Regions from separate parts of the Streptomyces sp. NPDC059861 genome, predicted to be linked through region 1. Evidence: predicted binding sites of a transcription regulator. Region 1 holds the regulator's gene; each other region holds the start of a gene.
The links. Region 1 encodes HspR, which represses chaperone genes until heat shock. Its sites were predicted from a motif close to TTGAGNNNNNNNNNCTCAA; they were not measured.

Region 2: dnaK (molecular chaperone DnaK) is a predicted target of HspR. The motif match lies at 3,298-3,316, and genes of this name have one in related genera.
Region 3: lon (endopeptidase La) is a predicted target of HspR. The motif match lies at 10,853-10,871, and genes of this name have one in related genera.

Annotation. Positions count from the first base shown of each region.
Region 1 covers NZ_JBHWJQ010000008.1:77,692-90,620, forward strand. Annotated here, with positions in the region: gene ACFV6X_RS09675 (pyridoxal phosphate-dependent aminotransferase) at 1-27, shown strand, start outside; gene ACFV6X_RS09680 (YbjN domain-containing protein) at 142-669, opposite strand; gene ACFV6X_RS09685 (hypothetical protein) at 805-1,314, shown strand; gene clpB (ATP-dependent chaperone ClpB) at 1,349-3,946, opposite strand; gene ACFV6X_RS09695 (hypothetical protein) at 4,245-4,580, opposite strand; gene ACFV6X_RS09700 (helix-turn-helix transcriptional regulator) at 4,870-5,883, shown strand; gene ACFV6X_RS09705 (LuxR C-terminal-related transcriptional regulator) at 6,233-7,264, opposite strand; gene ACFV6X_RS09710 (sugar ABC transporter substrate-binding protein) at 7,573-8,682, opposite strand; gene ACFV6X_RS09715 (heat shock protein transcriptional repressor HspR) at 9,133-9,585, opposite strand; gene dnaJ (molecular chaperone DnaJ) at 9,599-10,783, opposite strand; gene grpE (nucleotide exchange factor GrpE) at 10,817-11,476, opposite strand; gene dnaK (molecular chaperone DnaK) at 11,473-12,929, opposite strand, start outside.
Region 2 covers NZ_JBHWJQ010000003.1:240,226-246,057, reverse strand. Annotated here, with positions in the region: gene ACFV6X_RS04385 (amino acid permease) at 1-1,265, shown strand, start outside; partial or broken gene ACFV6X_RS04380 (hypothetical protein) at 1,321-1,865, shown strand; gene ACFV6X_RS04375 (OsmC family protein) at 1,940-2,365, shown strand; gene ACFV6X_RS04370 (glycerophosphodiester phosphodiesterase family protein) at 2,442-3,242, shown strand; gene dnaK (molecular chaperone DnaK) at 3,362-5,233, shown strand; partial or broken gene ACFV6X_RS04360 (HAMP domain-containing protein) at 5,438-5,832, shown strand, end outside.
Region 3 covers NZ_JBHWJQ010000002.1:66,834-79,762, forward strand. Annotated here, with positions in the region: gene ACFV6X_RS02395 (NlpC/P60 family protein) at 1-509, shown strand, start outside; gene ACFV6X_RS02400 (styrene monooxygenase/indole monooxygenase family protein) at 484-1,749, opposite strand; gene ACFV6X_RS02405 (ATP/GTP-binding protein) at 1,774-2,412, opposite strand; gene ACFV6X_RS02410 (DUF742 domain-containing protein) at 2,393-2,812, opposite strand; gene ACFV6X_RS02415 (roadblock/LC7 domain-containing protein) at 2,809-3,312, opposite strand; gene ACFV6X_RS02420 (nitrate- and nitrite sensing domain-containing protein) at 3,309-6,521, opposite strand; gene ACFV6X_RS02425 (protein phosphatase 2C domain-containing protein) at 6,897-7,685, shown strand; gene ACFV6X_RS02430 (MarR family winged helix-turn-helix transcriptional regulator) at 7,696-8,187, opposite strand; gene lon (endopeptidase La) at 8,416-10,830, opposite strand; gene ACFV6X_RS02440 (spermidine synthase) at 11,034-11,711, shown strand; gene ACFV6X_RS02445 (response regulator transcription factor) at 11,825-12,565, shown strand; gene ACFV6X_RS02450 (ATP-binding protein) at 12,562-12,929, shown strand, end outside.

The sequences.
Region 1 (12,929 bases):
CGGCGCCTGAAGACGCTCGCGGGGTGAGGCGGGCGCGGGGCTCAGGGGCGCGGTGGGCCCCGGACACAGCACAGCCCGGCCCGAGCACCCGGCCGTACCGGCCGGTGCCCTGACCGGGCTCCCGAAGGGCCCTGGGCCGTCCTACTCGTCGCCCTCGGGCTCGTCCGAGTCGTTGATCTCCTTCTCCAGGCCGAGCTGCTCGACCAGCCAGCGGTCGAACTCGATCGCCGCGCGCACCCAGCTGACCGTCGACGAGACGAAGAACTCCAGGTTGACCCCGGTGCCGATCAGCATCTGGGCCTCGCCGATGAGACGGACGGTGCCGTCGTCGTGGGTGTGGCTGTAGACCTTCGGCCACAGGGTCCGCCGGTTCCAGTCGTCGATGGACTCCAGAAGCTGCGGCTTCTCGTCGATCGGGTGGGGGCGGTCGTAGAACGTCCGCACCGAGAAGACCTGCTGGTCGTCCTCGCCACGGAACATGAAGTACGTACGGAACTGCTCCCACGGCGCCGCGAGGTCACCCTCTTCGTCGACGACGTACTTCAGCTCCATCTGGTCGAGGAGCTGCTTCACAAGGTCCTGATCCGGGACGACGGGGCCCGCCGGTCCTTGGGGCTCGGGCTGGGGCTTGCCCCCGAAGTTCGGAATCGAGGACGGGTCGATGGTCACCGTGAATTTCCCTTCGTACGGATTCCGCCATCCTCCCCCATGCGGGGAGGGGGGTGGCAAGCCCCGCCGTAGTCTGTCCGCCGTTGGCGGACGTGATCCGGCCGGTCGGCCGGTGCGGGGCATGAGGTGGGGGCCATGGCAGACGCACGGGACGGCGCGGCGACGGGGCGGGACCGGCCCCGGGGGCGCACCCGGTGGGGGGTCTTCGCGGCCGTCGCGGCCGTGCCGGTGCTGGTCGTGGGCACCCTCGTGGTGGGCTTGGTGGCCTTCGTCCTGACCGACGCCGAGGACGTCGGCGCATACGTCGCCGAGAAGGCGGACTGCGGCCGGGCGCTGGCCTTCGGCGGGGCGGCGCTGCCCGAGGGCGCCCGTACCGAGTCGTGCACGGTGGCGCGCGGGATCGACACGGGCTACACGGCGGTCTTCCGGATGCCACGCGCCGACGTACGCGGCTGGCTGGCGGGCACCTACCCGGCCGCCCCGGCGCCCCGGAGCGGGTGCGTGGACGCGGACGCGGACCTGTGTCTCGACCTCGGCCACTCGGACGCCCTGCCCTCGGACGTCGACGCGCACGGTGTGCAGGTGACGGGGGAGCACGAGGACGCCCGGACGGCGCTGGTGCGCTTCTCGGCGTTCACGGTCTGACGCGACGCCCACGCCGAGAGGCGCACCGGCCGGGCTAGAGCGTCTTGCCGGTCGCCGGTCCCACGATCAGGCCGTCACCGAAGGTGTCCACCCGGACCGTGTCGCCGTCCTTGATCTCGCCGGAGAGGATCTCCTTGGCGAGCCGGTCGCCGATCGCGGTCTGGACGAGACGGCGCAGCGGGCGGGCGCCGTACGCCGGGTCCATGCCCTCGTCGGCGAGCCAGGCCAGGGCCGCGTCGCTGATCTCCAGGGTGAGCCGGCGTTCGGCGAGCCGCCGGGCCAGCCGGTCGATCTGGAGCCGGGCGATCCGGCTCAGCTCGTCCTTGTTCAGCGCGGAGAAGACGACCAGGTCGTCGAGGCGGTTGAGGAACTCCGGCTTGAAGGACGCCCGGACCACCTCCAGCACCTGCTCCTTCTTCTCCTGCTCACTGCTGATCGGGTCCACCAGGAACTGGCTGCCCAGGTTGGAGGTCAGCACCAGGATGGCGTTGCGGAAGTCGACGGTGCGCCCCTGGCCGTCCGTCAGCCGCCCGTCGTCCAGCACCTGGAGCAGGATGTCGAAGACCTCCGGGTGGGCCTTCTCGACCTCGTCGAGCAGGACGACGCTGTACGGCCGGCGCCGCACCGCCTCCGTCAGCTGGCCGCCCTCCTCGTAGCCGACGTACCCGGGCGGGGCGCCGACCAGCCGGGCGACGCTGTGCTTCTCGCTGTACTCGCTCATGTCGATGCGGACCATGGCCCGCTCGTCGTCGAAGAGGAAGTCGGCGAGGGCCTTGGCGAGTTCGGTCTTGCCGACACCGGTGGGGCCGAGGAAGAGGAACGAGCCGGTGGGCCGGTCCGGGTCGGCGATGCCCGCGCGGGAGCGACGTACGGCGTCGGACACCGCGCGCACGGCCTCGGTCTGCCCGATGAGCCGCCTGCCGATCTCGTCCTCCATCCGCAGCAGCTTCTGCGTCTCGCCCTCCAGCAGCCGGCCGGCCGGGATGCCGGTCCAGGAGGCGACGACGTCCGCGATGTCGTCGGAGCCGACCTCCTCCTTGACCATGGTGTCCTTGGCGACCTCCTCCTCGGCCTCCGAAGCTGCCTCCAGGTCCCGCTCCACGCCCGGGATCTCCCCGTACAGCAGCTTGGAGGCGGTGTCGAAGTCGCCGTCGCGCTGAGCGCGTTCGGCCTGCCCGCGCAGTTCGTCGAGCTTCTCCTTCAGCTCACCGACCCGGTTGAGGGACTGCTTCTCCTTCTCCCAGCGGGCGTTCAGGCCGCGCAGCTCCTCCTCCTTGTCGGCGAGGTCGCGGCGCAGCTTGTCCAGGCGCTCGCGGGAGGCGGCGTCGGTCTCCTTGCTGAGGGCCAGCTCCTCCATCTTCAGCCGGTCGACGGCGCGCTGGAGTTCGTCGATCTCGACCGGCGAGGAGTCGATCTCCATACGGAGCCGGGACGCGGCCTCGTCGACGAGGTCGATGGCCTTGTCGGGCAGGAAGCGTGAGGTGATGTACCGGTCGGACAGGGTCGCGGCCGCGACCAGCGCGCTGTCCGCGATCTGCACCTTGTGGTGGGCCTCGTAGCGCCCCTTGAGTCCGCGCAGGATGGCGATGGTGTCCTCGACACTGGGCTCGGCGACCAGCACCTGCTGGAACCTGCGCTCCAGCGCCGGGTCCTTCTCGATCCGCTCGCGGTACTCGTCGAGGGTGGTGGCACCGACCATGCGCAGCTCACCGCGGGCGAGCATGGGCTTGAGCATGTTGCCCGCGTCCATGGCCGAATCGCCACCGGCCCCGGCGCCCACGACGGTGTGCAGCTCGTCGATGAAGGTGATGATCTGCCCGTCCGAGTCCTTGATCTCGGCGAGCACGGTCTTCAGCCGCTCCTCGAACTCGCCGCGGTACTTCGCCCCGGCGACCATGGCGCCGAGGTCGAGCGCGACGAGCCGCTTGTTGCGCAGGGACTCGGGGACGTCACCCTTGACGATCCGCTGGGCGAGCCCCTCCACGACGGCGGTCTTGCCGACGCCCGGCTCACCGATCAGCACGGGGTTGTTCTTGGTCCGCCGGGACAGCACCTGCACGACCCGCCGGATCTCCTGGTCCCGCCCGATGACGGGGTCGAGCTTGCCCTCCCGGGCGGCGGCGGTGAAGTCGGTACCGAACTTCTCCAGGGCCTTGTACGACCCCTCGGGGTCGGCGTTCGTCACCCGGCGGCCGCCGCGCGCCGTGCGGAAGGCCGCCAGCAGCTTCTTCGCGCCGGCGCCGTGCCGGGTCAGCACCTCGCCCGCCGCGCCGCCCTTCGCGGCGATCCCGATCAGCAGGTGCTCGGTCGAGACGTACTCGTCCTTGAGCTCCTGGGCCCTGGCCTGGGCGTCGGCGATCACGGCGAGCAGGTCCCGGTTGGGCTGCGGGGGCGCGACCGTGGAGCCGGTCACGCTGGGCAGCTGGGCGAGGACCTTCTCGGTGCCGGCGCGTACGGCCGCCTGATCGGCGTCAACCGCGGCCAGCAGGTCGGTGACGTTCTCGTTCTCCCGCCCCTGGAGCAGAGCGAGCAGCAGGTGCGCGGGGGTGAGGTCGGCGTGTCCCTCGGTCACGGCCCGGTTGCCGGCCGCGTTGATGGCGTCCCGGCTCCGGTTGGTCAGCTCGGCGTCCACGTGTCCGTTCTCCTCCTTGCGTGAGCGACTGACTCAGGCAACTTCCACAAAGTTGAGTCTATTCCACTCAAGGGCGTAGGTGGGAGCGACCCGGGGTCTCTATGGAGTAACCCGGAGGAAGCCTTGAACGCGCCATCGCCAGGGAGCGGCACTTTCGGCCACACTCGAACGGGCATCGGATAGTCCGGGATAGCGCGAAAAATGCGCAAAAACTGCAGCGGCGTCACCGTGTTCAGGTCACGGTGACGCCGCTGCGGGGGGAAGCACCTGAGCGATCTGTTACGACGGGGGAATCGCGTCAGGCACTGCGGGGGGTGGCCGAGATGGTCATGGCGCCGGATGGCTCCGGCTCCGCCAGACGATGGTCCCGCTGGTCCAGGTTCACAAAGATCATTCCGTACCGGATGGCGCACCGCACCGGCTGCGGCGCCCCCCGAGGCCGCCGCAGACACCGATACGCCCGCACGTCGTCGTCATCGTCCCTGGTGACGACGACGGGCTCACCGAACACCGTCACCATCAACGAGTCACCGCTGTGGGGGATGGCGGTGGCCAGATCGATGAAGTGCCATCCGGATCGATAGGCGGTGGCCATCTCTCTACGGAAGGAGCGGTCGTCGGGTGGAGTGGTCATGATCAGTCCCACGTGGTGTCAGCCGGGAACGCCAGAGCGTCTCCATCACCGGACACCGCTGATACTGACCGCACAACGTCCGTCGCCGCATCACTCTTCGCACCAGAGAGGCCACTCAGTGTTCCGAAGGCCACAACGGCGGAGAAGGCGGCGACAAGCACCGAGCGAAGCATTCTCTTACGCATAGTCGGCTTCGTCCTCACTTGAAGGTCCCCTCTTCCCCCGTCGGATAAGACGATGGCTCATTCAGGCACGTCATGGCCACACAATCGATGCATCATGTTCCTGCATGTTCAGGACCCTGGGGGGTGGAGATTTGGCATCGAATGGGACGAAGGCGACGCATCCTCACGCGGTGACCGAGCTGTGTGACGAAGGCGGTCGTCTCTATGCCAACGCCCTCCGTACAGGACGTATCGCCCGTACGGAGGTGGAAGCCGCGCCCTGCCTGATGGAGTTCGCCCTGCTCCACCCCGATCCGGACGACCCGGACTGGCTGCTGCCGCTGCCGCCGTCCGTCGCCCTGGCCCAGCGGCTCAATCCCATTGAGCGCGAGATCACCGAGCGTCGGCGGACGTCCATCGAACTGGCGGACGTCTTCGCGCCGTTCATGTCCATCGGGGCCCAGCAGGTCACGCCCGCGCACTCGATCACCGTCCTGGAGGGTCTGGACCGGATCAACGACGCGCTCGACCTGGCCACCGCGCAGTGCCGGTCCGAGGTGCTCACGGTGCAGCCGAGCCGAGGCAAGCGCCCCGAGAACCGGCTCATCGAGGCGATGGAACGCGACCGCACGCTCATCGAGCGCGGGGTGCGGATCCGGACGCTCTACCAGCACACCGCCCGCTACAGCCCCGAACGGCTCGCCTACATGGAGCAGTTCGCCGACGGGAAGGCGGAGTACCGCACCATCGACGAACTGGTCGAGCGGCTCATCATCTGCGACGAGAGCGTGGCCTTCATCCCGGTCCGCGACGACCGACAGGTCGCCCTGGAGCTGCGCCACCCCGGCCTGGTGAGCTACCTGATCAAGGTGTTCGAGTTCATGTGGAGCCGCGCGGTCCCGCTCAGCGCCGGCGCCCCCTACGAGACCGCGCCCGACGGCATCTCCGAGGTCCAGTACTCCATCGCCAAGCTGCTCGTGGAGGGCCACGTCGACGAGGCCATCGCCCGGCGTCTGGGCATGAACGTCCGCACCTGCCGGGCCCACATAGCCAAGCTGGCCACGGCCCTGGGCAGCGGCAGCCGCGCCCAGCTGGGCTATCTCATCGCACAGTCGGGGATGCTGGAGCGCGAGCACTGAGGCCTGCGGCGCCGGAGCCGCGGGCGTCGGGGCCGAGAGCGTCGAGGCCGCGGGCACTCAGGCCGCCGACGCCGGAGGCGAGAGCACCGGGCCGAGGCCCTGGCGCCGGGAGCGCCAAGGACAGGAGACGCCGGGCGCCGCGAGGACCGGGGTCGAGAGCACTGAGACCTGCGCCGCCGGAGCCGGGGGCACGGGGCCGAGAGCGTCGAGGCCGCGGGCACTCAGGCCGCCGACGCCGGAGGCGAGAGCACCAGGCCGAGGCCCTGGCGCCGGGAGCGCCAAGGACACGAAGCACCAGTCGGGGATCGGTGACCCGGACGGTGTGGAGCAGAGCGGGGCTCACGGGGCCTCAGCGGGCCGTTGGGGAGCCTTGGTCGGGGAGGGTGAGCTCCGCGGCCGAGAGTGGCCGCGCGGGGCCGTCCAGGCCGACCTGCGCTATCCGGACCCCCAGTTGCGTCCGGCTCGCCGCCCCGAGCGTCTCGGAGAGGCGGGCGATATGGGCCCGGCAGGTACGGACGCTGATGCCGAGCCGCTCCGCGATCACCGCGTCCTGGTGCCCCTCCGCCAGCAGCGCCGCGATCGACTGCTCACGGTGGGAGATGCCCTCGATACCCGTGTCCGGGAGCGGGGCGGTGAGGGGGATCGCCAGCCGCCACAGGCGCTCGAAGACCGTCACCAGGTACTCCACCAGCGCCGGGTGCCGCAGCTCAAGGGCCATCGTGCGGTCCGCGTTCGCCGGGATGAAGGCGACCGTGCGGTCGAAGAGGATCAGGCGGTCGATGACCTCGTCCAGGGTCCGGGCCTCGACGGCGTCGCCCATCAGCTCCAGGTAGTTGAGCAGCCCCTGGCCGTGCCGCGCGACGTGGTTGTACAGGTCGCGCATCCGCACGCCCCGCCCCCGCAGCGCCAGCGCCCGGTGCAGGCCCTCCGACAGCTCGTGCTCGCGCCGGATGCCCCCGGGCTGCACGGTGAGCACCTCGGTCGTGCACGCCGCCGTGGCCTCGTCGAGCGCCGCCTGGATGCGTGAGGGGCCGTCCAGGACCCGGATGGCCATGCCCTCCGAGGAGGAGGCCTGGCCGCCGAGTCCGGCGTACCACTCGAAGGCCGCGACCGCCGAGCCCACCCGTCGCTGACTGACGCTGATCTCGTCGTACACCCCGCGCAGCAGCCGGGTCATCACCTCCTGCGGGGAGGTCGGGACCAGCCAGTCCATGTCGTCGGGGTCGGGGTGCAGCAGGGCGAGTTCCAGCAGACAGGGCACCGGCTCCGCGTCGCGGCGCGGCACACGGCCTCGCCGTACGGCCCGGGAATACACACGATCCCCGGCCTCGCACAGTCGGTCAGCACCATGCGGATGCTCGTCCGTCCCGTGCCCGGCCATGGCCCATTCCACCCCCGGTTCCAGCCTCTTCCGCAGCGCAACTATGCGCGGACCGGACCTGCACCGCAACACGGCTCCCTCCTGGGTGACCGTGGGAAACCGCCGGTATGGCCAGAATTCTCCCTCCCCCCGCCCGTCACATCGCAACAAGCTGACGGCGGCGTGTTCAGGCCCCGCCGAGGTCGGCACCGCCCGGCCGCGCGGCCCGGACCGCGCTCGGAAATCTGACCGGAAGAATGACCGAAGGGGCGGTGCGCTCCGAGCGCGAACCACCCCTCCACCCACCCGTGCACCGCACCGGCCGCCCGTTACTTGAGGCCGAGCTCCGCGCAGGCGTCCTTGTACTCGGCCGTGCAGATCTCGGCGACCTTGTGGATGCCGTCCGCGACCACCGTGTCCTTGATGTTCTCGCGGGTCAGCGCGACCACCGACACCAGCTGGGCCGGGATGCCCTTGTGGGTCGGGCTGTCGACCCGGTCGCGGGCGAGGGCGTCGAACTGGATGTCCCTGCTCTGCACCTTGGCCACGGCCATCTCCGCGGCGGCCTCGGCCTCCTGCGGGTAGGACTTGTAGACGCTCATGTACTGCTCACCGGAGACGATCCGCTGCACGCCCGCGAGTTCCGCGTCCTGTCCGGTGATGGGCGGCAGATCGGTCACGCCGGCCGCCTCCAGGGCCTTGATGACGCCGCCGGCCATGCCGTCGTTGGCGGAGTACACGGCGGCGATGTTGTCCTTGCCGATCTTCTCGATCGCCTCGGCCATGTTGGCCTCTGCGTTCTCCGGCTTCCAGTCCTTGGTGTCGAAGGACTCTTCGATCGTCACCTTGCCGCTCAGCTCCGACATGGCGCCCTGCTTGAACTGCTTGGCGTTCGGGTCGGTCGGCGAGCCGTTCATCATGACGATCTTGTCGGCGCTGTCGATCTCGCTGCCCAGCGCGTCGATCAGGGACCGGCCCTGGACCTCGCCGACGAGTTCGTTGTCGAAGGAGATGTACGCGTCGATGGGGCCCTCGGCGAGCCGGTCGTAGGCGATGACCGGGATGCCCGCTTCCTTGGCCTTCTCCACGCCGCCCGCGATGGCGTGCGAGTCCACGGCGTCCAGCAGGATGACGTCGACCTGCTCGTCGATCATCTGCTGCATCTGGCTCGCCTGCTTGCCGGCGTCCGCGTCGGCGTTGGCGTACTGGACCTCGCCCTGGTTCTTGGTGAGCGCGGCCACCCGCTCCCTGATGATCGGGTAGTCGAACTTGTCGTACCGCGTGTTGGCCGTCTCCGGCAGCAGCAGGCCGACGGTGATGTCGTTGCCCTTGGTGGGGCTCGCGTCGCTGCTGTCGCCGGTCGCCCCCAGTACGCCACAGCCTGCCAGCGACAGGGTCAACGACGATGCGACCACGGATATGGCGATACGACGACGCATGGATGAGCCCACTTCTGCTGCTTCCGGAGGTGGCCGCGGCACTGCGGCCCGGATGACTGAAAAGCCAACGCGTCAGCGCCCCTCAGCGTCAAGGGAAATCACTTAACGAGATGGCAACATCACGTTCCGCTTAGCCCGTGAACACGCGGCGAAACCTCCTCCCGAGACCCTCTACGATCCCTCCATTCATGGGGAGTTGAGGCACAGAAGGAGCCCCGTACAAGCAGTCCCTTTCGTCACGTGTCGTGATCACGAGCGCGTACCGGACTCGCCCGAACCCGACAGAGGACCGAATGAACCCAGCCAGCAGAACAGGGAGAGCTCACCCCCCCGGGTTCCGGTCACCCGCGTCTGGTCGCCCCGCTGACGGCCGCTCACGCGAAAGGGCCGGGAGGTTCGCCTCTCGGCTCCTCCCGGCCCCTTCCAGCCGTACGGCTTTCGCCGCGCGCCTCAGTCGCCCTGCTGCTGCCGCTTCGGGCGCCACACCACCAACGCGCTGGTCTGCTGCACCTCCTGGTACGGCACCAGGTCACGGCGGTAGGAGGCGTGCACCGCGGCCTCACGCTGCTGCATCGCCGCCGCCGCGCCGTCCAGCGCGCCCTGGAGCTCCGCGACGCGGGACTGGAGTGCCGCGACCTGATTCTCCAGTTCGATGATGCGTTTGATGCCGGCCAGGTTGATGCCCTCGTCCTGCGACAACTGCTGCACCTGGCGGAGCAGTTCGATGTCGCGGGCCGAGTAGCGCCGGCCCCGGCCGGCCGTGCGGTCCGGAGACACCAGCCCCAGCCGGTCGTACTGACGCAGCGTCTGCGGGTGCAGGCCGGACAACTGGGCCGCCACCGAGATGACGTAGACCGGGGTCTCCTCGGTCAGCTCATAGGGATTGCGTCGACGGCCGTTGATGTCCATGGCTGACTCATGCTCCCTTCGCGGACTGGAACAGCTCCGCCCGCGGGTCCTCACCCGCGGTCGCCTCGCGATACGCCTCCAGTGCGTCACGAGCCTTCCCCGTCAGGTCCTTGGGGACACTCACCTCGACGGTGACCAGCAGATCCCCTCGGGTGCCGTCATTGCGGACCGCGCCCTTGCCGCGGGCCCGCATCGTACGGCCGTTCGGCGTGCCCGGTGGCAGCTTCAGGGTGACCGAGGGACCGCCCAGGGTCGGGACCCTGACCTCGCCGCCGAGGGCCGCCTCCGTGAACGTCACCGGGACGGTGACGGTGAGGTTGTCGCCCTTGCGCCCGAACACCGGGTGGTCCTTGACGTGGACGACGACGTACAGATCGCCCGCCGGGCCGCCCCGCTCGCCGGGCGCGCCCTTGCCGCGCAGCCGGATCCGCTGGCCGTCCGAGACCCCGGCAGGGATGCGCACCTGCATGGTCCGTGAGGACTTGGCGCGGCCGCTGCCCTTGCAGACCTCGCAGGGGTTCTCCGCGATCAGGCCGCGACCCTTGCAGTCGGGGCACGGGTCGGTCAGGGAGAAGCCGCCGCCGGAGCCGCGTGCCACCTGGCCGGTGCCGACGCACGTCGGGCACACACGGGGCGTGCCGTTGGCGTCGCCGGTGCCGGAGCAGGCCTTGCACGGCGCCTGCGAGGACATGCGCAGCGGGACCGTCGCGCCCTCGATCGCCTCGGTGAAGCTGAGGGTGACCTCGGACTCGATGTCCTGGCCGCGCCGCGGCTGGGTCCGGGTGCCGGTCGTCGGGCCGCCCCGGTTGAAAAGGCCCCCGAAGACGTCACCGAGTCCGCCGCCGAAGCCGCCGCCCGCTCCCCCGCCCTGGCCCTGGGCGCCGCCGAAGAGGTCGCCCAGGTCGAAGTTGAACGAGCCGCCGCCGGCGCCGGGACCCGGGCGGAAGCCGCCGTTGCCGAACAGGGTGCGGGCCTCGTCGTACTCCTTGCGCTTCTTGGGGTCGCCGAGGACGTCGTTCGCCTCGGAGATCTCCTTGAAGCGTTCCTCGGCCTTGACGTTGCCCTTGTTGGCGTCCGGGTGGAACTCGCGGGCGAGCTTGCGGTACGCCTTCTTGATCTCGGCCTCGGTGGCGTCCTTGGGGACGCCGAGGACCTTGTAGTAGTCCTTCTCGATGAAGTCCTTGGTGCTCATCCTCGACGTCCCTCCTCTCTCATCCGTTCAACGTCAGCCCTCGTCCGGGCCACCGCTCTCCTTGTCGTCGGCCTGCGCGTCGCCCTCGTCGGCGGGCTTCACGGTCTGCGCGCCCGGCTGGGGCTCGGCGACGGCCACCCGCGCGGGGCGGATGGTGCGCTCGCCGATGCGATACCCCGGCTGGAGGATCGCGACGCAGGTCGTCTCCGTGACGTCCGGCGCGTACGAGTGCATCAGGGCCTCGTGGATCGTCGGGTCGAAGGGCTCGCCCTCCTTGCCGAACTGCTGAAGGCCCATCTTCGCCGCCACGGTCTCCAGCGACTCGGCGACGGACTTGAAGCCGCCGACCAGCTCGCCGTGTTCCCGGGCCCGCCCGATGTCGTCGAGCACGGGCAGGAGCTCCGTCAGGAGGTTCGCGATCGCGATCTCCTTGACGGTGATCCGGTCGCGCTCCACCCGGCGGCGGTAGTTCTGGAACTCGGCCTGGAGCCGCTGGAGGTCCGCGGTGCGCTCGTTGAGCGCGGTGCGCACCTGGTCCAGCTGGGCCACCAGAGCCGCTGTCTGGTTCGCGTCCCCGGCCGGGGCCGCCCCCTCCTCCGCGGAGGGGGCGGCGGCCTGCGGCTCGGCGTCGTCAGGAGTGGCGCCGGAGGGGACGTCGGGCTTCTCGTCGAAGCCCGGGGTCTCCTCCGTCACGCGGCACCGTCCTTGCGCTCGTCGTCCACGATCTCGGCGTCGACCACGTCGTCGTCGGCCTTGGGCTGCCCGGAAGCGCCGCCCGCGGTGGCCTGGGACGCCTGGGCGTCGGCGTACATGGCCTGGCCCAGCTTCTGGGAGACGGCCGCGACCTTCTCCGTGGCGGTGCGGATCTCGGCGGTGTCCTCGCCCTTGAGCGTCTCCTTCAGCTCGGCGACGGCGGCCTCGACCTCGGTCTTGATCTCGCCGGGGACCTTGTCCTCGTTGTCCTTGAGGAACTTCTCCGTCTGGTAGACGAGCTGCTCGCCCTGGTTCCGGGACTCGGCGGCCTCGCGGCGGGCGTGGTCCTCCTCCGCGTACTTCTCGGCCTCTTCGCGCATCCGGTTGACCTCGTCCTTCGGCAGCGAGGAGCCACCGGTGACGGTCATCTTCTGCTCCTTGCCCGTGCCCAGGTCCTTCGCGGTCACGTGCATGATGCCGTTGGCGTCGATGTCGAAGGCGACCTCGATCTGCGGGACACCGCGCGGGGCCGGCGGCAGACCGGTCAGCTCGAACATCCCGAGCTTCTTGTTGTACGCCGCGATCTCGCGCTCGCCCTGGTAGACCTGGATCTGCACGGAGGGCTGGTTGTCCTCGGCGGTGGTGAAGATCTCGGACCGCTTGGTCGGGATCGTCGTGTTCCGCTCGATGAGCTTCGTCATGATGCCGCCCTTGGTCTCGATACCGAGGGACAGCGGGGTCACGTCGAGGAGCAGGACGTCCTTGACCTCACCCTTGAGGACACCGGCCTGGAGCGCGGCGCCGATGGCGACGACCTCGTCCGGGTTGACGCCCTTGTTGGCGTCCTTGCCGCCGGTCAGCTCGCGGACGAGCTCGGCGACGGCGGGCATCCGGGTGGAGCCACCGACGAGGACGACGTGGTCGATCTCGCCGAGCTGGATGCCGGCGTCCTTGATGACGTTGTGGAACGGCGTCTTGCAGCGCTCCAGCAGGTCCGCGGTCAGCTGCTGGAACTGGGCGCGGGTGAGCTTCTCGTCGAGGTGCAGGGGGCCCTCGGCGGAGGCGGTGATGTAGGGGAGGTTGATCGAGGTCTCCGTGGAGGACGACAGCTCGATCTTCGCCTTCTCGGCGGCCTCACGCAGGCGCTGCAGCGCCATCTTGTCCTTGGCCAGGTCCACGCCGTGACCGGACTTGAACTGCTGCACCAGGTAGTCGACGACGCGCTGGTCCCAGTCGTCACCACCGAGGTGGTTGTCACCGTTGGTGGCCTTCACCTCGACGACGCCGTCGCCGATCTCCAGCAGCGATACGTCGAACGTGCCGCCACCGAGGTCGAAGACCAGGATGGTCTGGTCGTCCTTGTCGAGGCCGTACGCCAGGGCGGCGGCCGTCGGCTCGTTGACGATGCGCAGGACGTTCAGACCGGCGATCTCACCGGCCTCCTTGGTGGCCT
Region 2 (5,832 bases), on a different contig from region 1:
TCGCCCCGTTCGGCACCGTCAGCCTGGTCGCCTTCGGCGTGCTCACCCTCGGTGCCATCGCCCTCGCCCTGGTCTTCGGGCGGCTCGCCGAACGCGACCCGCGCACCGGCGGGCCCTACGTCTACGCCCGCGCCGCCTTCGGCGACTTCGCCGGATTCCTCGCCGCCTGGGCGTACTGGATCACCACCTGGGTGTCCAACGCGGCGCTCGCCGTCGCCGCCGTCGGCTACCTCGACGTCCTGATCCCGGTGAACGACCACCGCTGGACCGCCTGCCTCGCCGCGCTGGCCGTCCAGTGGCTGCCGGCCCTCGCCAACTTCGCGGGCACTCGCTACGTCGGCGCCGTCCAGCTGGTCTCCACCGTGCTGAAGTTCGCGCCTCTGCTGCTCGTCGCGGTCGGCGGGCTGTTCTTCTTCGACGCGGACAACCTCGGCCCGTTCCACACCGGCGACGGCAGCGCGATCGGCGCGGTCTCGGCCTCCGCCGCGATCCTGCTCTTCTCCTACCTCGGCGTGGAGTCCGCGGCCGTCAGCGCCGGGGAGGTCAGGAACCCGCGCCGCAACGTCGGACGGGCCACCGTCATCGGCACCGCGGGCGCCGCGCTGGTCTATCTGCTGGGCACGCTCGCGGTCTTCGGCACGGTGGCGCACGACGACCTGGTGGACTCCACCGCGCCCTTCTCCGACGCCGTGAACGCCATGTTCGGCGGCGGCTGGGGCGGCTGGGCGGTCGCCCTCGCCGCGCTGGTCTCCATGACCGGCTGCCTCAACGGCTGGACGCTGCTGAGCGCTCAGACCCCGTACGCCGCCGCCAAGGACGGGCTGTTCCCGGCCGCGTTCGCGCGCAAGCGGCGCGGGGTGCCGACCTTCGGCGTCGGGGTCACCGTCGTCCTCGCCTCGCTGCTCACCGTCTACAACTACGCGGCCGGCACGGCGAAGGTCTTCGAGGTGCTGGTGCTGGTCACCACGTTCACCGCGACCGTGCCGTATCTGCTGGCCACGGCCGCCCAGCTCTTCCACCTCGCCTCCGGCCGGCGTGACCTGGTCGACCGCCGGCGACTGGTGCGGGACACCGTGGTCACCGTGGTCGCGGCCGCCTTCTCGATGTGGCTGGTCGCGGGCGCCGGGTACGCGGCCGTCTACCAGGGCGTGCTGTTCCTGTTCGCCGGGGTGCTGGTGTATGCCGTGATGGCAGCGCGCCTCAGGGGCACGGGGAACTGCGCGACCAGCCACGACGGACCCGCGGACGCATCACATTCGACGTGACGACATTCGGCTGCGCCCCCTCCGCGCACCGCTCACACGGGACGCGTGCAGGCTGCCGTCACCGTCACCCGCCCGACTGGCCCGCTGGTTCGACGAGTTCGTGCCCCGCCCGGAGCCGGTGCGGTCGTACGCCCGGCCGGCGCGGCGCCAGGCGTCCACCCCGACATCCCGCGCGCGGGCGCCACTTCCCGCCCGAGGAGGTCGCCCGGCGCACCCTCGGCGTCGTCCTCGACACCTCCGGCTCCATGGAGCGCGCACTGCTCGGCAAGGCGCTGGGCGCCATCGCCTCGTACGCCGAGGCCCGTGACGTACCCGCCGCGCGGGTCGTCCTCTGCGACGCGGTGGCCGACGACGCGGGCTGTCTGCCGGTCGCCGAGATCGCCGGGCGGGTACGGGTGCACGGGCGCGGCGGTACGGTCCTGCAGCCCGGGATCGATCTGCTGCACCGGGCGGAGGACTTCCCGCCGGGGGGCGCCGGTACTGGTGATCACCGACGGCTGGTGCGACGTGCTGCGGGTGCGGCGCGAGCACGCGTATCTGATTCCCCAAGGCGCCCGGCTGCCGTTCACCGCACGTGGTCCGGTGTTCCGCGTGCGGTGAGCCGGAATGTGATCGGATAGGGGCCGAGTACCCCGGCAACGGGGTCGCATCGAGAGCATGCGAAAGGAACAACCGTGGCAACCACGCGCTCCGCACACACCGTCTGGGAAGGCAACCTGCTCGAGGGCAACGGCGTCGTCACCTTCGACTCCTCCGGCATCGGCCAGCAGCCGGTGTCGTGGCCGTCGCGCGCCGAGCAGGCGAACGGCAAGACCAGCCCCGAGGAGCTGATCGCCGCCGCCCACTCCAGCTGCTTCTCCATGGCCCTGTCGCACGGCCTGGCCGGCGCCGGCACCCCGCCCACCAAGCTCGTCACCTCGGCCGACGTGACGTTCCAGCCGGGTGAGGGCATCACCGGCATCGTCCTGACCGTCGAGGGCACCGTCCCGGGTCTGGACGACGACGCGTTCGTCGCCGCCGCCGAGGACGCGAAGGCCAACTGCCCGGTGAGCCAGGCCCTGAAGGCCGTCCCGATCACCCTGTCGGCGAAGCTCGCCTGAGACAGGCGGCACCCGGCGCAGGCCGTCCCTCCGGGGGCGGCCTGACCGTTCGGACGACCGTTCGGAGCAGACCGCCATGCCCCCACGTCCCGCCGTCTCCGCCCACCGGGGTGGCACCGAGCGCTTCGGCCCGGCCACCTGGGAGGCGTACGAGGACGCCCTGCTGTCGGGCGCGGAGTACGCCGAGTTCGACATCCGGCGCACCGCCGACGATGTGCTCGTGGTCCACCACGACGCCCGGGTGGGGCACCACGGGCCGCCACTGACCGCGCTCACTCACGCCGAGCTCAGCGCGCGCACCGGACGTCCCGTCCCCGTCGTGGACGACGTCATGCAGCTGATCGCCGGGAAGCTCGTCGCGCACCTGGACCTCAAGGAGACCGGCTACGAGCGCGCGCTGATCGATCGCGCGGTCGCCCTGCTCGGCCGGGACGGGTTCGTCGCCACCACCCTGGAGGATCGTTCCGTCGCCGCGATCACCGAGGCCTTCCCCGCGGTGCGGACGGCCCTGTCGCTGGGCCGGGGCGGCGCGGGGATCGCGCCGGCGCGGCTGGCGGCGATCCGGGCGAGCGAGCTGTTCCCGATGCGGCGGGTGCGGGCCTGCGGGGCGCACGGCGTCGCCGTGCACCAGCGGCTGGCACGCGCGAACGTGCTGCGCGAGGCCGCCCGGCACGGCCTGTACACCATGGTGTGGACGGTCAACGACGGGCCCGCCATGCGCGCCTTCCTCGGCGACCCGCGCGTGGACGTACTGATCACCGACCGCCCGCGGCAGGCCGTGGCCCTGCGCGACGGCGCCCCGGGCACCGCGGCGCCTCGGAACGGGGGGCCCGCCGCCGGGCCTCCCGCACCGGTGCGGGAGCCGCGCGCGGACTGAGCGGGCCCTGCCCGGGTATGTACCTGAATGGCCGCATGAACGACCTAGGGCCCCGTTGACAGGAGCCCACTCAAGTTTTGTGCTGGACTTCAAGGGCGCCCTGGCGGAAGGGGACAGCGATGGCACGCGCGGTCGGAATCGATCTCGGGACCACGAACTCGGTGGTGGCCGTCCTGGAGGGCGGCGACCCCACGGTCGTCGCCAACGCGGAGGGGGCCAGGACCACACCGTCGGTCGTGGCCTTCGCCAAGAACGGCGAGGTACTCGTCGGCGAGGTCGCCAAACGGCAGGCCGTGACCAACGTCGAGCGCACCGCGCGCTCCGTCAAGCGGTACATGGGGGACGCGAACTGGCGGTTCCCCGAGGAGGGCTCCGTCGACGGCACCCGCTACCGGGCCCAGGAGTTGTCGGCGCGGGTGCTGCAGAAGCTGAAGCGGGACGCCGAGGCGTATCTCGGCGAGGACGTCACGGACGCGGTGGTCACCGTGCCGGCGTACTTCGACGACGCCCAGCGGCAGGCGACCAAGGAAGCCGGGGAGATCGCGGGCCTGAAGGTGCTGCGGATCATCAACGAGCCCACCGCAGCCGCCCTCGCCTACGGCCTCGACCGGGGCGAGGAGCAGACCGTCCTCGTCTTCGACCTGGGCGGCGGCACCTTCGACGTCTCGCTCCTGGAGATCGGCGACGGCGTCATCGAGGTCAAGGCCACCAACGGCGACACCCACCTCGGCGGCGACGACTGGGACCAGCGGATCGTCGAGTACCTGGTCAAGCGCTTCAAGGGACAGAACGGCATCGACCTCGGCAACGACAAGATGGCGCTCCAGCGGCTCCGCGAGGGCGCCGAGAAGGCCAAGATCGAGCTGTCCAGCTCCTCGGAGACGACGATCAACCTGCCGTACATCACCGCCTCCGCCGAAGGCCCGCTGCACTTGGACGAGAAGCTGACCCGCGCCCAGTTCCAGGAGCTCACCGCCGATCTCCTCGACCGCTGCAAGACCCCCTTCCACCAGGCGGTCAAGGACGCCGGCGTCAAGCTCGCCGCGATCGACCACGTCATCCTCGTCGGCGGATCCACCCGGATGCCGGCCGTCACCGACCTGGTCAAGGAACTCACCGGCAAGGACCCGCACAAGGGCGTCAACCCGGACGAGGTGGTGGCTGTCGGCGCCGCCCTCCAGGCCGGTGTCATCCGCGGCGACGTCAAGGACGTGCTGCTCCTCGACGTCACCCCGCTGTCCCTGGGCATCGAGACCAAGGGCGGCATCATGACCAAGCTGATCGAGCGCAACACGACGATCCCGACCCGGCGTTCGGAGATCTTCACGACCGCCACCGACAACCAGCCGTCGGTCGGCATCCAGGTCTACCAGGGCGAACGCGAGATCGCCGCCTACAACAAGAAGCTCGGCACGTTCGACCTCACCGGCCTGCCGCCCGCCCCGCGCGGCGTCCCGCAGATCGAGGTCGCCTTCGACATCGACGCCAACGGCATCATGCACGTCTCGGCCAAGGACCTGGCGACCGGCCGTGAGCAGAAGATGACCGTCACCGGTGGCTCGGCGCTGCCCAAGGACGACATCGACCGCATGATGCGGGAGGCCGAGCAGTACGCCGAGGAGGACCGGGGGCGCAGGGAGGCCGCCGAGACACGCAACCAGGCCGAGCAACTCGTCTACCAGACGGAGAAGTTCCTCCGCGAGAACGGGGAGCGCGTCCCGGCCGACACCCGGTCGGAGGTCGAGTCGGCGATCACGGAACTGAAGCAGACGCTGGAGCGCGAGGCGGACACCGGCGAACTGCGCACCGCCGTCGAGAAGCTCGCCGGCGTCAGCCAGAGGATGGGCCAGGCCATGTACGCGCAGGCCCAGCAGACGCCCGCCGAGGGCGCCGCCGGAGGCGACGGGGAGCGTGCCGCCCCGCAGGACGAGGACGTGGTCGACGCGGAGATCGTCGACGACGAGAAGGACACCAAGGGCGGGGCGGCCTGACCGCCGGACGGCGTCACGGAATCTCCTTCACCCGGTGCCGCCCGAGAGGTTCCGTGGTCTGTTTCCGGCCAGGTGATCCCCCGTATGTGCACGTAGGGGGGAGAGTTTGTGCGCACCCTGGAGACTGCTAGCCTGCGGCGTATTTCTCGTCGCGCAGATCCATGAACAGTCGGCTTTGCCCCGGGGAGGGGAACGAGGGTGCGCATGACCAGCAACACGGGCGAGGTCACCGAGTCGGTGCCGGGCGACCAGGAGCTCGGGCGGCTCCTGGCGGGCCTGACAGCGGTGCGGGACGGTGACTTCGGCACGCGGCTGCCCGAGGACGCCGACGGCCTCATGGGCGACATCGCCACGGTGTTCAACGGCATGGTGGACCAGCTGTCCGTGTTCACGTCCGAGGTCACCCGCGTCGCCCGCGAGGTGGGCACCGAGGGGACGCTGGGGGGCCAGGCGGAGGTGCCGGGGGTCTCCGGCACCTGGGCCGACCTGACCGACTCGGTCAACGCCATGGCCGGCAACCTCACCACCCAGGTCCGCGACATCGCCCAGGTGGCCACGGCGGTGGCCAAGGGTGACCTCTCCCAGAAGATCGACGTCCC
Region 3 (12,929 bases), on a different contig from region 1:
GCAGGCTGCACGTGCCGACCAGGGAGGGCGACCGGGCGGTGCGCTACGCGGTGCGCCAGCTCGGCAAGCCGTACGAGTGGGGCGCGGAGGGCCCCCGCTCCTACGACTGCTCGGGGCTGACCTCGCAGGCCTGGGCTGACGCCGGGACGCCGATCCCGCGCACCAGCCAGGAGCAGTGGGCGCGGCTGCACCGCGTCCCCCTCAAGGAACTGCGCCCCGGCGACCTGGTCGTGTACTTCCCCGAGGCCACGCATGTGGCGATGTACCTGGGCGACGGCATGGTCGTGCAGGCACCGCGCCCCGGCGCCAAGGTCAAGGTCTCGCCGATCGCGGCCAACCCGGTCCTCGGCGCCGTACGCCCCGACCCGCGGGGCAGGCCCCTGCGGCACTACACACCGCCGAGGCTCCCCGCGGGGGCCCTGGAGGGGAAGGACGACGGCTACGCGTCGGCGACGGCTCCGGCGCGGGCCACACCCGTGGCGGTCACGCCCCCGCCCCGGAGCCGGTGACCTCGGCCAGGTAGGCCGCCGTCTTCTCGGGCTCGTAGAAGAAGTTCTCGAAGTCCGCCGGGTCGTTGAAGCCGTTGGCGAAGCGGTCGGCGACGGGCTGGAGCTGGCCGGCGGCGCCGATCAGGTTGAGGATGTGCTCGGGCGGCGGGGCCAGCATCGCGTTGGTCCACTTGGTGACGTGCTGGGCGGTGTCCCAGTAGCGGTCGAAGGTCTGCCGCATCCAGTCCTCGTCGAACGGCCTGTCGCCGTGCTCCATGATCGAGGCGAGGTACGAGGCGGCACACTTGGACGCCGAGTTGGAGCCCTGGCCGGTGATCGGGTCGTTGGCGACGACGACGTCGGCGACGCCGAGCACCAGGCCGCCGCCGGGCAGCCGGCCGATGGGGTTGCGCACGGTGGGGGCGTAACGGCCGGCGAGCGTGCCGTTCGCGTCGGTCAGTTCGACCTTGGTGGCCCGCGCGTACTCCCACGGGAGGAACCGCTCCATGAGTTCCAGGGTCAGGGAGAGGTGCTCCGCGGGGTCCTTGACGCCGTTGAAGGCGTCCAGCGGGCCGCCGGGTATGCCCTCCCAGAACAGGATGTCGGCACGGCCGGAGGTGGTGAACGTCGGCATCACGAACAGCTCGCCGACGCCGGGCACCAGGTTGCAGCGGACCGCGTCGTACTCCGGGTGCTCCGGACGCGGACCGAGGCCGTGCACGTAGGCGACGGCGAGGGCGCGCTGCGGCTCGGTGTACGGGGAGCGCTCCGGGTCGCGGGCGAACATCTGCACCAGCTCGCCCTTGCCCGCCGAGACCAGCACGAGGTCGTACGTACGGGAGAAGTAGTCGAGGTCCCCGACCGCCGCGCCGTGGATGACCAGCTGGCCGCCGCGCTGCGCGAACGTCTCCATCCAGCCGGCCATCTTCACCCGCTGGTCCACCGACTGGGCGTACCCGTCCAGCTTGCCCACCCAGTCGATCGCCCGCTGCGAGGGGCCCGGGTCGAACGAGCCGGGGGCCGCCACCGAGACGCCGAGCCCCTCGATCTTCGGGGCCTGGGACTCCCAGAAGTTCAGCTTCAGGTCGCGCTCGTGCTGGAGGGCCGTGTGGAACATGCACTGCGTCGACATGACCCGGCCGGAGCGGATCTCGTCCGCCGTCCGGTTCGACATCAGGGTGACCTCGTACCCGTTCGACTGGAGTCCGAGGGCGAGCTGGAGTCCGGACTGACCGGCTCCGACGACGAGTATCTTCCGCATGCGGGTGGTGACTCCTAGGTCGGTCTACTCAGGTGTTTCGTCGAGCGCGTGGCCGACGAGAGCCAGGAGGGTCTCGATCGCGGAGATCCGGCGGCGCGCATCCATGATCATTACAGGTATGTGCCGCGGGATCGTCAACGCCTCCCGCACGTCTTCCGCCTCGAACCGATCACTGCCGTCGAAGTGGTTGACCGCCACGACGTACGGCAGTCCGCAGCTCTCGAAGTAGTCGAGCGCCGGGAAGCAGTCCTTGAGCCTGCGGGTGTCGGCCAGCACGACCGCGCCGATCGCGCCCCGCACCAGGTCGTCCCACATGAACCAGAACCGCTGCTGCCCCGGCGTGCCGAACAGGTAGAGCACGAGGTCGTCGTCGAGCGTGATGCGGCCGAAGTCCATGGCCACCGTGGTGGTCAGCTTGCCCGGCGTGGCGGTGAGGTCGTCGGTCTCCTCGCTCGCCTCGGTCATCAGCGCCTCGGTCTGCAGCGGCGTGATCTCCGAGACGGAGGTGACCAGCGTGGTCTTGCCGACGCCGAAGCCGCCCGCCACCACGATCTTGGTGGCGATGGGGGCACGGGTGCGGTCCGTCTGCCATGACTTGAGATTCTCGTCGGGCTCGACGAGCGGGGAGACGCCCGGGGCGGCGTCAGAGACGACGGAGTCCACTCAGCACCCTTTCCAGCAGAGCGCGGTCCGGCCGGCCCGTGCCGTGACCGGTTCCTGTTCCGTACACACGGATCTTTCCCTGGTCCGCGAGATCGCTGAGCAGCACGCGGACCACGCCGAGCGGCATCTTCAGCAGCGCGGCGATCTCGGCCACCGTGCGCATCCGGCGGCAGAGTTCGACGATGGCCCGCAGTTCCGGCATGACCGTGGACCGCAGGGAACCGTTCGTCAGTTCCTTGCGCTCCTCGGGCGCCTCCAGTGCGGCCACGAAGGTCTCGACCAGCAGCACGTGCCCGAAGCGGGTACGGCCGCCGGTGAGGGAGTAGGGGCGGACGCGGGCGGGCTTGCGCTCGCCGCCGCGTACCGGGAGCTTCTTCGGCGTACCGGGTGTACTGCTCATCGGGCACTCCCCGTAGGTTCGGACTCCAGGGATTTACGGAGTTCGCTGCGGAGTTCGGGCGTCAGGACATGGCCGGCGCGGCCCACGAACAGTGCCATGTGGTACGCCACGACGCTCATGTCGCAGTCCGCGGAGCCGTGCACGCCGAGCAGCGAGCCGTCGCTGATCGACATCACGAACAGGCTGCCCTCCTCCATCGCGACCATGGTGTGCTTCACCGAGCCGAACTCCAGCACCTTGGCCGCGCCGATGGTGAGGCTGCCGATGCCGGAGACGACGGTGGCGAGGTCGGCGGCCGAGCCGCGCGGGCCGGTGGGCCGGGTCTCGCGCGCCTCACGCGCGGCCGCGTTCCTCCCGGCGTCGGAGGAGAGCAGCAGCAGCCCGTCCGAGGAGACGACCGCGACGGACTGGATGCCGGGCACCTCCTCGACCAGGTTCGTCAGCAGCCAGTGCAGATTGCGGGCCTCACTGCTCAGTCCGAACGTACTGGGCGCGGTCAACTGCTTGCCTCCTCGACGGTGCCCCCCGTGGATCCTTCGGCATGTACGTGTGCTGGACCGGACTCCGCGGCGTCGCGGGCGGGCACGCCGGGCGCCGCCGCGTCACGGGTCGTGGCCTCGTGCGTCTCCTCCGGCGCCGGGCCGGACGGGGACTCCGCCTGGCCGGTCCGCTCGGCGATCTCGGCCTCGACGTCGCGCCGGCCGGCCGCGGCGCCCTGGCGGAAGCCGCCCAGGCGGCGGCGCAGGGCGTCGGCGTCGATGGAGCCGCTGCGGGGCCGGGGCGCCGACGCGGGCGCGTTGATCTTCGGCGTGCGCTTGGGCAGCCCCTTGTCGGTGACGCGCTCGGGCTCGTCCCCCTCGTCGGGGGTGCGCTCGTGGGCGTCGGGGCCTATGGCGTAGGGGTCGTGGGCGGCGGGGGGCACGGCCGGCGCGGAGTCCGGGTGGGCCGGCCTGGCCCGGGGCAGCTCGTCCAGCTGGGCGTGCCCGGCGCCCGCGTCCCGCCACTGCGGACGCCGGCCCGTGTCAGGGTGCTGCTCGGCGGACGAATCCTGCCGCCGGTCGGCCTCGGGGCGCGAGGCGGCCTCTGGACGAAGATCGGCCTCCGGGGCCCGCTGGACCGACGGGCCCGGCCCGCCGTCCGCCGCCGGGCGCGAGGCGGCCTCCGGGCCCGGCTGAGCCGGCCGGTCCCGCAGCGGGTCCGCCTCCCGGCGCGGCCGTGCCGCCGGTCCCGGCTGCGCCGGCACATCCCGGTCCTGGTCCGCCACGCGGCCCGGTCCGGCCTGCGCGACCACGCCCGGCTCGGTCTCCGAGCCCGGTCCGGCCTGCGCCTCGCGGCCCTGACCGGTGCCCTGGTCCTCGTCGGTGGGCCGGTCCTCGACCGGCTCGCTCAGCTGCTCCGGGAGCAGGAGTTCCATCGTGGTCTCGGCCGGGGACTCCGGAATCCCCCGGTCGGCGGCCGGCCGCTGGGCCCGTACCGCGCGCTCGGCCAGCGCCACCAGCGGGTCGCCGTTCTCCGCGCGGCCGTGCAGCACGTTGGAGTTGGCCTCCGCGTCGGCGCCGGGCAGGGAGAAGCCCTGCGCGCCCTCGGCGAGGGAGGCGGGCGCGGGGGACGGCACCGCCGCGGCCGGGGCCTCGGCGAACAGCGACTGCGGCAGGACCACGACGGCGGCGATACCGCCCTGCTTCTGCTCGCGCAGCTGGACGCGCACCCCGTGCCGGTGGGCGAGCCGGGCGACGACGTAGAGGCCGAGCCCGAGACCGTCGGCGCCCTCCTGGTCGTAGGGCGCCTCGGGGTCGAAGTCGCTGAGCCGGGCGTTGAGCCGGGTCATCCGCTCGTCGGTCATGCCGATGCCCTCGTCCTGGACGGAGAGCATCACCTCGCCGTTCTCCAGCAGCCAGCCGGAGACCTCGACGGGCAGGTCGGGCGGGGAGAACGACGTGGCGTTCTCCATGAGTTCGGCCAGCAGGTGGGACAGGTCGTCCGCGGCGAACCCGGCGATGTGCGCGTGCGGCGGCAGCGCGGTGATCCGGACCCGCTCGTACCGCTCGATCTCGCTGACCGCGGCCCGTACGACGTCGACCATCGGGACCGGGCCCGCGTGCTGCTGGACGTGCTCGGTGCCGGCCAGCACGAGGAGGTTCTCGCTGTGCCGGCGCATGACGGTGGCGAAGTGGTCGAGCTTGAAGAGGGTGGCGAGCCGCTCGGGGTCCTGCTCGCGCTCCTCCAGGCTCTCGATGACGCCGAGCTGGCGCTCGACCAGGCCGAGGGTGCGCAGCGCGAGGTTGACGAAGGTGCCGCCGATGCTGTCGCGCAGCCGGTCCAGCTGGGCGGCGGAATCGGCGAGTTCGGAGCGCAGCTCCGCGCGGGCGTCGGCCATCCTCTGCCGCTGGCCGACCAGGTGCTTGCGGTCGGACTCCAGGGTGGTGATCCGCTCGTGCAGACCGGCGGCGTGCGCGTGCAGGGCGTTGACGGACCGGACGACCTGGGCGAACTCGTCGTTGCGCCCGGTGAACTTGACCGGTTCCTCGGCGGCCGGGTTCTCGGCGGCGGCCAGCCGGGCGGAACCGATGCGCAGCACGGCGAGCGGGCGGGTGAGGCCGCGGGCCATGCCGGTGGCGACGCCGACGGCGAGCAGCATCAGGGCGCCGAGGATCGCGATGCGGATCTCCAGCGCGGTGACGTCGTCGTCGCGCAGCTGCTCGAGACCGGTGGTGCGGCGCTCGTAGAGAGAGGACTCGACGCCGCGCATCAGGTCGATACGGGCGGTGAGGGCGGCGTTCAGCTTGTCGGCACCGATGCCGAGGTCCGCGTCGGTGAGCGTGGGCTGGTCGGTGAGGTCGGCGAGGTACTTGTCGGCCGAGTTGACCTCGGGGCCGGTGACCGTGGAGTCGTAGCTCCCGCGGGCGGCCTTGGTGGCGGTGTCGTGGAATTCGGCGAGCGCGGCATCGGAACGCACCCGGGCCTGCTGGGCGGCGGCGGTGAGGGCGGCACGCCGCTTGCTGTCGGCCTCGGAGGAGACGCTGGTCTCGGTGGTGAGGCCGGTGACGGGGTCGTAGACCGACTCGGTGCTGCTGGGCACGCTGAGGGCGGCCAGGAGCAGGCCCCGGGTGGCGGCGGCCTGCTGGACGGCGGTGTCGAGTTCGGCGAGGGCGTGGGCGCCGGAGCCCGCGCGGGGCGGGAGCTGTTCGGCCAGGTCCTCGGCGAGCCGGTGGAGTTCGGCGATGGCCTCGGAGTAGGCCTCGTGCGCTTCGAGAGCGCCGCTCTGCCCGGTGAGCGCCGCCCTGCGCACGCCGGCGATGCCGTCCAGGTCCGAGCGCAGCCCGGCCGGGGTGTCCGTGTTGGCGCGCAGCTCCTCGACCTGCCGGTCCACCCGCGCGCTGCGCTCTTCCGAGGGCGCCTTGGCCTTCGGCCGGCCGGCCGCGATGTAGGAGGTGACCTCGTCCCGCTCGTCCGCGAGGGAGTGGGCGAGGGCGAGCGCGTCCTGCGTCTGCCCGCCCAGGGTCACCAGGTCCTGGCTGTCGCTCAACTGCCCGGAGGCGGCGATCACCGAGGGGGTGCCCGCGCCGGCGATGGCGGCGGCCACGACCGCCACGGCCACGATGAGCCGGTTGCGCACGTGGGTCTTACGGCCCTTGCCGACCGAGGTGCGCTCCGCGCTCCCCTCGGAGGCCGTCTGCTTGCCTGTGCGCCGAGGCCGCGTCTTCTGCACCGGTGCTCGCATTCCTGACTCGTGTACCCATGGGCCCGGGTGACGCTCCGTCAACTGGTGTGCACACCACCCGGTACGTACGGTCCCCGACCCTCCCAGTGCCGGTGGTCGGTCATCGCACATCACCTGACCGGCCACCCGAAGGAGTGAACCTCGGAGGGGAGTTGGCGGGCAAGTTCCTCCTGCGCTTGCGTCGGCGCCGCACGGCGGGCCGGTTGGACGTCGACGGCGGGCTTTGGCAGTATTCGCCGCCACGTGTTCCCGGACTCCGCCATTCCAACCCAAATCCGGCGGCTGACCTGCGGCACTACGGTGATCCGGCGATCCTTGCCACCCTTTCGCGGACGCTGTGAAGGGCTCGTGCAGACTGGCCGGATGCGCACGGAACTTCTCTCCCTGCCGGGCGACCCGGCCCGCCCCAACGAGGACTTCGCCAGCGTCGGACTACCCGTCTGCGGACAGGGCGGTTCCCTCGTGGTGCTGGACGGAGTGACCCCACCGAGGGACGGCAGCGGCTGTCTGCATTCCGTTCACTGGTACACCGCGCGTCTGGGCGGGGCCCTGACCGAACTGACCGTTTCGCTCCCGGATGTCCCCCTGTCCGACGCCCTGGCCCGTGCCATCGCGCGCACCGCCGAGGCACACCGGGAAACCTGTGACCTTTCTCACCCGCGAACCCCACAGGCAACCGTGGTCCTCGCCCGCTGGTCGCAGGAGACCGTCGAGTACCTGGTCCTCTCCGACTCGGCCCTCCTGGTGGAGTCCCCCGACGGTCTGGTCACCCCGTGCCTCGACGACCGCCTGGCCAGGCTTCCCCGGGCGACCCTGGCCACCGACGCCCTGGTCGACGCGACGGTCCGCAACAAGGAGGGCGGCTTCTTCACCGCCGCCGCGGATCCGTCGGTGGCCGCGCGGGCGGTGACCGGGGTGCTGCCGCGCGACCGGGTGCGGGCGCTGGCCGCGCTGACGGACGGCGCGAGCCGGTGGACGGAGACCTTCCGGGAGGGCGACTGGGCGGACCTGTTCGCCGTGGTCCGCAAGCAGGGCGCCGAGGCCCTGGTCGACCGGGTACGGGCGCTGGAGGCCGCCGACCGCGAGCAGCGGACGTATCTGGGCCGCAGCAAGACCCACGACGACGCGACGGTCGTCTACGCGGAGCTGTGAGCGCCCCGCGCTACTTCTCCATCCCGGAGTTCATCTGGTGCAGCAGCCGTGCCAGTTCGGCCACCTCGCGGCGGTCCCAGTGGTCGAGCTTGCTGACGTAACGGGCGCGGCGGGCCACACGGACCCGCTGCACCCGGGCGCGCCCCTCCTCGGTGAGGTGCACGAGCCAGGCGCGGCCGTCCGCCGGATCCGGTTCACGGGCCACCAGCCCCAGGTCCTCCAGGGCGCGCAGCTGACGCGACATGGTGGCCTTGCCCACCCCGATGTAGGCGGCGAGGTCGGTGGCCCGCTGCCGACCGCACTCGTCCAGGCGCACGAGCAGTCCGTACGCCGCCGACTCCAGGTCGGGGTGGACCTCGCGGGCCATCTCGCCCTGGTTGGCGCGGGCCCGCCGCAGGAACACCGTCAGTTCGCGCTCCAGCTCCAGGAACTCCTGGTCCACACCACTTCGCGACGCATCCGCCTCGCCGTGATGTCTGCCGTCGTTTCCACCCTCGTGCACGTCAGCACCCTGATCCGTTTTCCTGGTCGTGGAACCTGCCGCCGACGGCGGTCGTCACCGCAGCACTGTCAGTATTTCGCAGGCGCGGGCCGACGGCAGCCGCCGGGCCCCCGACGGTCACCTGGAGTACACCCGGACCGGCCCGGACGCGGCGGGCCACGGCCGCCGCACGGCGAAGGCCCGGGCCTCCCTCAGGGGACCCGGGCCTTGCCTTTCCGGTCGCGCCCGTCACGCCGCGACCGGAACCTCCGACGCCGCGCCGTTCGTGGCCGGCGACAGCGCCAGCTCCAGGACCTGGCGGACGTCGGTGACGGCGTGGACGTCGAGCTTGTCCAGCACCTCCGCCGGGACGTCGTCCAGGTCGGGCTCGTTGCGCTTGGGGATGATCACGGTGGTGACTCCCGCCCGGTGCGCGGCGAGCAGTTTCTGCTTCACGCCGCCGATGGGCAGCACCCGGCCGGTCAGCGAGACCTCGCCGGTCATCGCCACGTCCGTGCGGACCAGGCGGCCGGAGAGCAGCGAGGCCAGCGCGGTCGTCATGGTGATGCCCGCGCTCGGGCCGTCCTTCGGCACCGCGCCCGCCGGGAAGTGGATGTGCACGCCCCGGTCCTTGAGGTCGGCGACCGGCAGCTCCAGCTCGGCGCCGTGGCTGCGCAGGAAGGACAGGGCGATCTGCGCGCTCTCCTTCATCACGTCACCCAGCTGACCGGTCAGCGTCAGGCCCGCCGCGCCCGTCTCGGGGTCGGCCAGCGACGCCTCGACGAACAGCACGTCACCGCCGGCGCCCGTGACCGCGAGGCCGGTCGCGACACCCGGCACCGCCGTGCGCCGCTCCGCCGGGTCCTGGGCGGACTCGGGGACGTGGTGCGGCCGGCCGATCAGGTCGCGCAGGTGCTCGTCGGTGACGGTGAACGGCAGCTTGCGCTCGCCCAGTTCGTGCTGGGCCGCCACCTTGCGCAGCAGCCTCGCGACGGACCGCTCCAGGTTGCGCACGCCCGCCTCGCGGGTGTACTCGCCCGCCAGCTTGCGCAGCGCGCTCTCGTCGAGGGTCACCTCGTCCTTCTCCAGCCCGGCGCGCTCCAGCTGTCGCGGCACCAGGTGGTCGCGGGCGATGACGACCTTCTCGTCCTCGGTGTACCCGTCGAGACGGACCAGCTCCATCCGGTCGAGCAGGGCCTCCGGGATGGCCTCCAGCACGTTCGCGGTGGCCAGGAAGACGACGTCGGACAGGTCGAGTTCGACTTCGAGGTAGTGGTCGCGGAAGGTGTGGTTCTGCGCGGGGTCCAGGACCTCCAGCAGGGCCGCGGCCGGGTCGCCCCGGAAGTCGGACCCCACCTTGTCGATCTCGTCGAGCAGCACGACCGGGTTCATCGACCCGGCCTCCTTGATGGCGCGGACGACCCGGCCGGGCAGCGCGCCGACGTACGTACGCCGGTGCCCGCGGATCTCGGCCTCGTCGCGCACGCCGCCGAGGGCGACCCGGACGAACTTCCGCCCCATGGCGTGGGCCACGGACTCGCCGAGGCTCGTCTTGCCGACGCCCGGCGGGCCGACCAGGGCCAGCACGGCGCCGCCGCGCCGCCCGCCGACGACCCCGAGCCCGCGCTCCGCACGCCGCTTGCGCACCGCCAGGTACTCGGTGATCCGCTCCTTGACGTCCTCCAGGCCCGCGTGCTCGGCGTCCAGCACGGCCTTCGCGCCCTGGATGTCGTACGCGTCCTCGGTCCGCTCGTTCCACGGCAGTTCGAGCACGGTGTCGAGCCAGGTGCGGATCCATGAGCCCTCGGGGGACTGGTCGGAGGACCGCTCCAGCTTGTCGACCTCCTTGAGCGCGGCCTCACGGACCTTCTCGGGCAGGTCGGCGGCCTCGACACGGGCCCGGTAGTCGTCGGACTCCTCGCCCTTCTGCTCGCCGTTCAGCTCGCGCAGCTCCTTGCGGACGGCTTCCAGCTGACGCCGCAGCAGGAACTCCCGCTGCTGCTTGTCGACGCCCTCCTGGACGTCCTTGGCGATCGTCTCGGCGACGTCCTGCTCCGCGATGTGGTCGCGCAGCTGCTGGGTGGCGAGCTTGAGGCGCGCGACGGGGTCGGCGGTCTCCAGCAGCTGGATCTTCTGGTCGAGGGTCAGGAAGGGCGAGTACCCCGAGTTGTCGGCGAGGGCGGACACGTCGTCGATGGCCTGCACGCGGTCGACGACCTGCCAGGCACCGCGCTTCTTCAGCCATGCGGAGGCCAGCGCCTTGTACTCCTTGACCAGTTCTGTCACGTGCCCGGGCAACGGGTCCGGCACGTTCTCGTCGAGGCTGGTCCCCTCGACCCACAGCGCCGCTCCCGGCCCGGTGGTCCCGGCGCCGATCCGCACCCGGCTCCGGCCCCTGATCAAGGCGCCCGGGTCACCGTCGGCGAGCCGCCCGACCTGCTCGACCGTGCCGAGCACACCCGTGCTCGCGTAGGCGCCGTCGTTGCGCGGCACCAGCAGCACCTTGGGCTTCCCGGACGTGGCACGGGCAGCCGCCTGCGCGGCCTCCACCGCCGCCCGGACATCTGCGTCGCTCAGGTCCAGCGGGACCACCATGCCGGGCAGGACGACCTCGCCGTCGAGCGGCAGCACGGGCAGAGTGAGCGGTGTGGACGTCGAAGCCATGATCTCCCCTTCGGCAGTCAAGTTGAGCTATGCCGACTCAATGCTTGGCCGCGGCGCATTGTTCCCCTGGAGGCGTTCGCTGTCAGCGATCGAGGAGGATCCCTGGGTGCGGGGGACCGCCTCCCTGCCGAGGGGCCTCCTCCTGTAGATGAGGTCTCCGCAATTCCGTCAACATTCCGTCAGAGAAGTGCCAGGATGGGCCGATGCCCACCACCTACGACATCCCCGAGGTCCTGGACCGTCGTGAGGGCCCGTACGGCGAGGTCGTGCTGCGGCGGCACGGGGCGCTGCTGCAGATCATCGCCAACGGCTGCTTCCTGATGGACACCTCCGACGGACGTTCGGAACGGCTGCTGGTCGACGCGGCGCTCGACGCCCTCGACGACCGCCCCGACCCGGGGGTACTGATCGGCGGCCTCGGCGTCGGATTCTCGCTCGCACATGCCGGAGGCAACCCACGCTGGGGCCGGATCACGGTGGTCGAGCGGGAACGCGCGGTCATCGACTGGCACCGCGCGGGCCCGCTTTCCACGGTTTCGGGCAAAACGCTTGCCGACCCCCGCACGCGGATCGTCGAAGCGGATCTGATCGCCTACGTCAATGAGACTTCCGACACGTTCGACGCGCTGTGCCTGGACATCGACAACGGGCCCGACTGGACCGTCACGGAGGCCAACTCAGGGCTGTACTCGAAGGCCGGACTCGCAGGCTGCGCACGGGTGTTGAGACCAGGCGGGGTACTCGCCGTATGGTCGGCGAAACCCTCCCCGGAATTTGAAGGAACCTTGCGGAATGCCGGTTTCCGGCATGTGCGTACCGAAGAGATCCCGGTTGCCCGGGGCGTTCCCGACGTCGTGCACCTCGGCGTCCGACCTGAATAGCCGAGCTGCGGTGACTCCCCGTACCCTGCTTGCCTGACGCCGATCATTCAAGCGTCAATCGCAGTCATGGGATCACCCCACGGATTCCGGAAAGCACACTTCAGGGGCGGGCGATGGAGCAGACACACACCTCCCAGAACGGCACGGCGGCGGCCACCCCGGGCGCACAGCGCCGGGTTCTGGTGGTCGAGGACGACCCGACGATCGTCGACGCCATCGCGGCCCGCCTGCGTGCCGAGGGTTTTCTCGTGCAGACGGCCGGCGACGGTCCGGCCGCCGTCGACACGGCCGAGGCCTGGCAGCCCGATCTGCTGATCCTCGACATCATGCTGCCGGGCTTCGACGGCCTGGAGGTCTGCCGTCGTGTGCAGGCCCAGCGGCCGGTGCCGGTGCTGATGCTGACCGCGCGCGACGACGAGACCGACATGCTGGTGGGCCTCGGCGTCGGCGCCGACGACTACATGACGAAGCCTTTCTCCATGCGTGAGCTGGCCGCACGCGTGCACGTGCTGCTGCGCCGGGTGGAGCGGGCCGCGGTCGCGGCCGCCACGCCGCGCACCGGCATCCTGCGCCTCGGCGAGCTGGAGATCGACCACGCGCAGCGCCGGGTGCGGGTGCGCAGCGAGGACGTCCACCTCACGCCCACCGAGTTCGACCTGCTCGTCTGCCTGGCGAACACCCCGCGCGCGGTGCTCTCCCGGGAGCAGCTGCTGGCCGAGGTGTGGGACTGGGCGGACGCCTCCGGCACCCGGACCGTCGACAGCCACATCAAGGCGCTGCGCCGGAAGATCGGCGCCGAGCGGATCCGCACGGTGCACGGCGTGGGCTACGCGCTGGAGACACCGACGCCATGAGCGAAGGGCGGTCGGCCGCACGGAGGAGCCCCGGGGAACCCTGGGGCGGCGTACGCCCGTTCTCGATCAAGACAAAGCTGGGCGCGCTGGTCGTCATCTCGGTGCTGATCACCACGGGCCTGATGATGATCGCCCTGCGCACCGAGACGGAGCTGCGCTTCATCACGGTGTTCTCGATGATCGCCACACTGCTGATAACGCAGTTCGTGGCGCACTCGCTCACCTCGCCGCTGGACGAGATGAACGCCGTGGCCCGCTCGATCTCGCACGGCGACTACACACGCCGGGTGCGTGAGAACCGCTGGGACGAGCTGGGCGACCTGGCCGTCACCATCAACCGCATGGCCGACGACCTGGAGGCCGA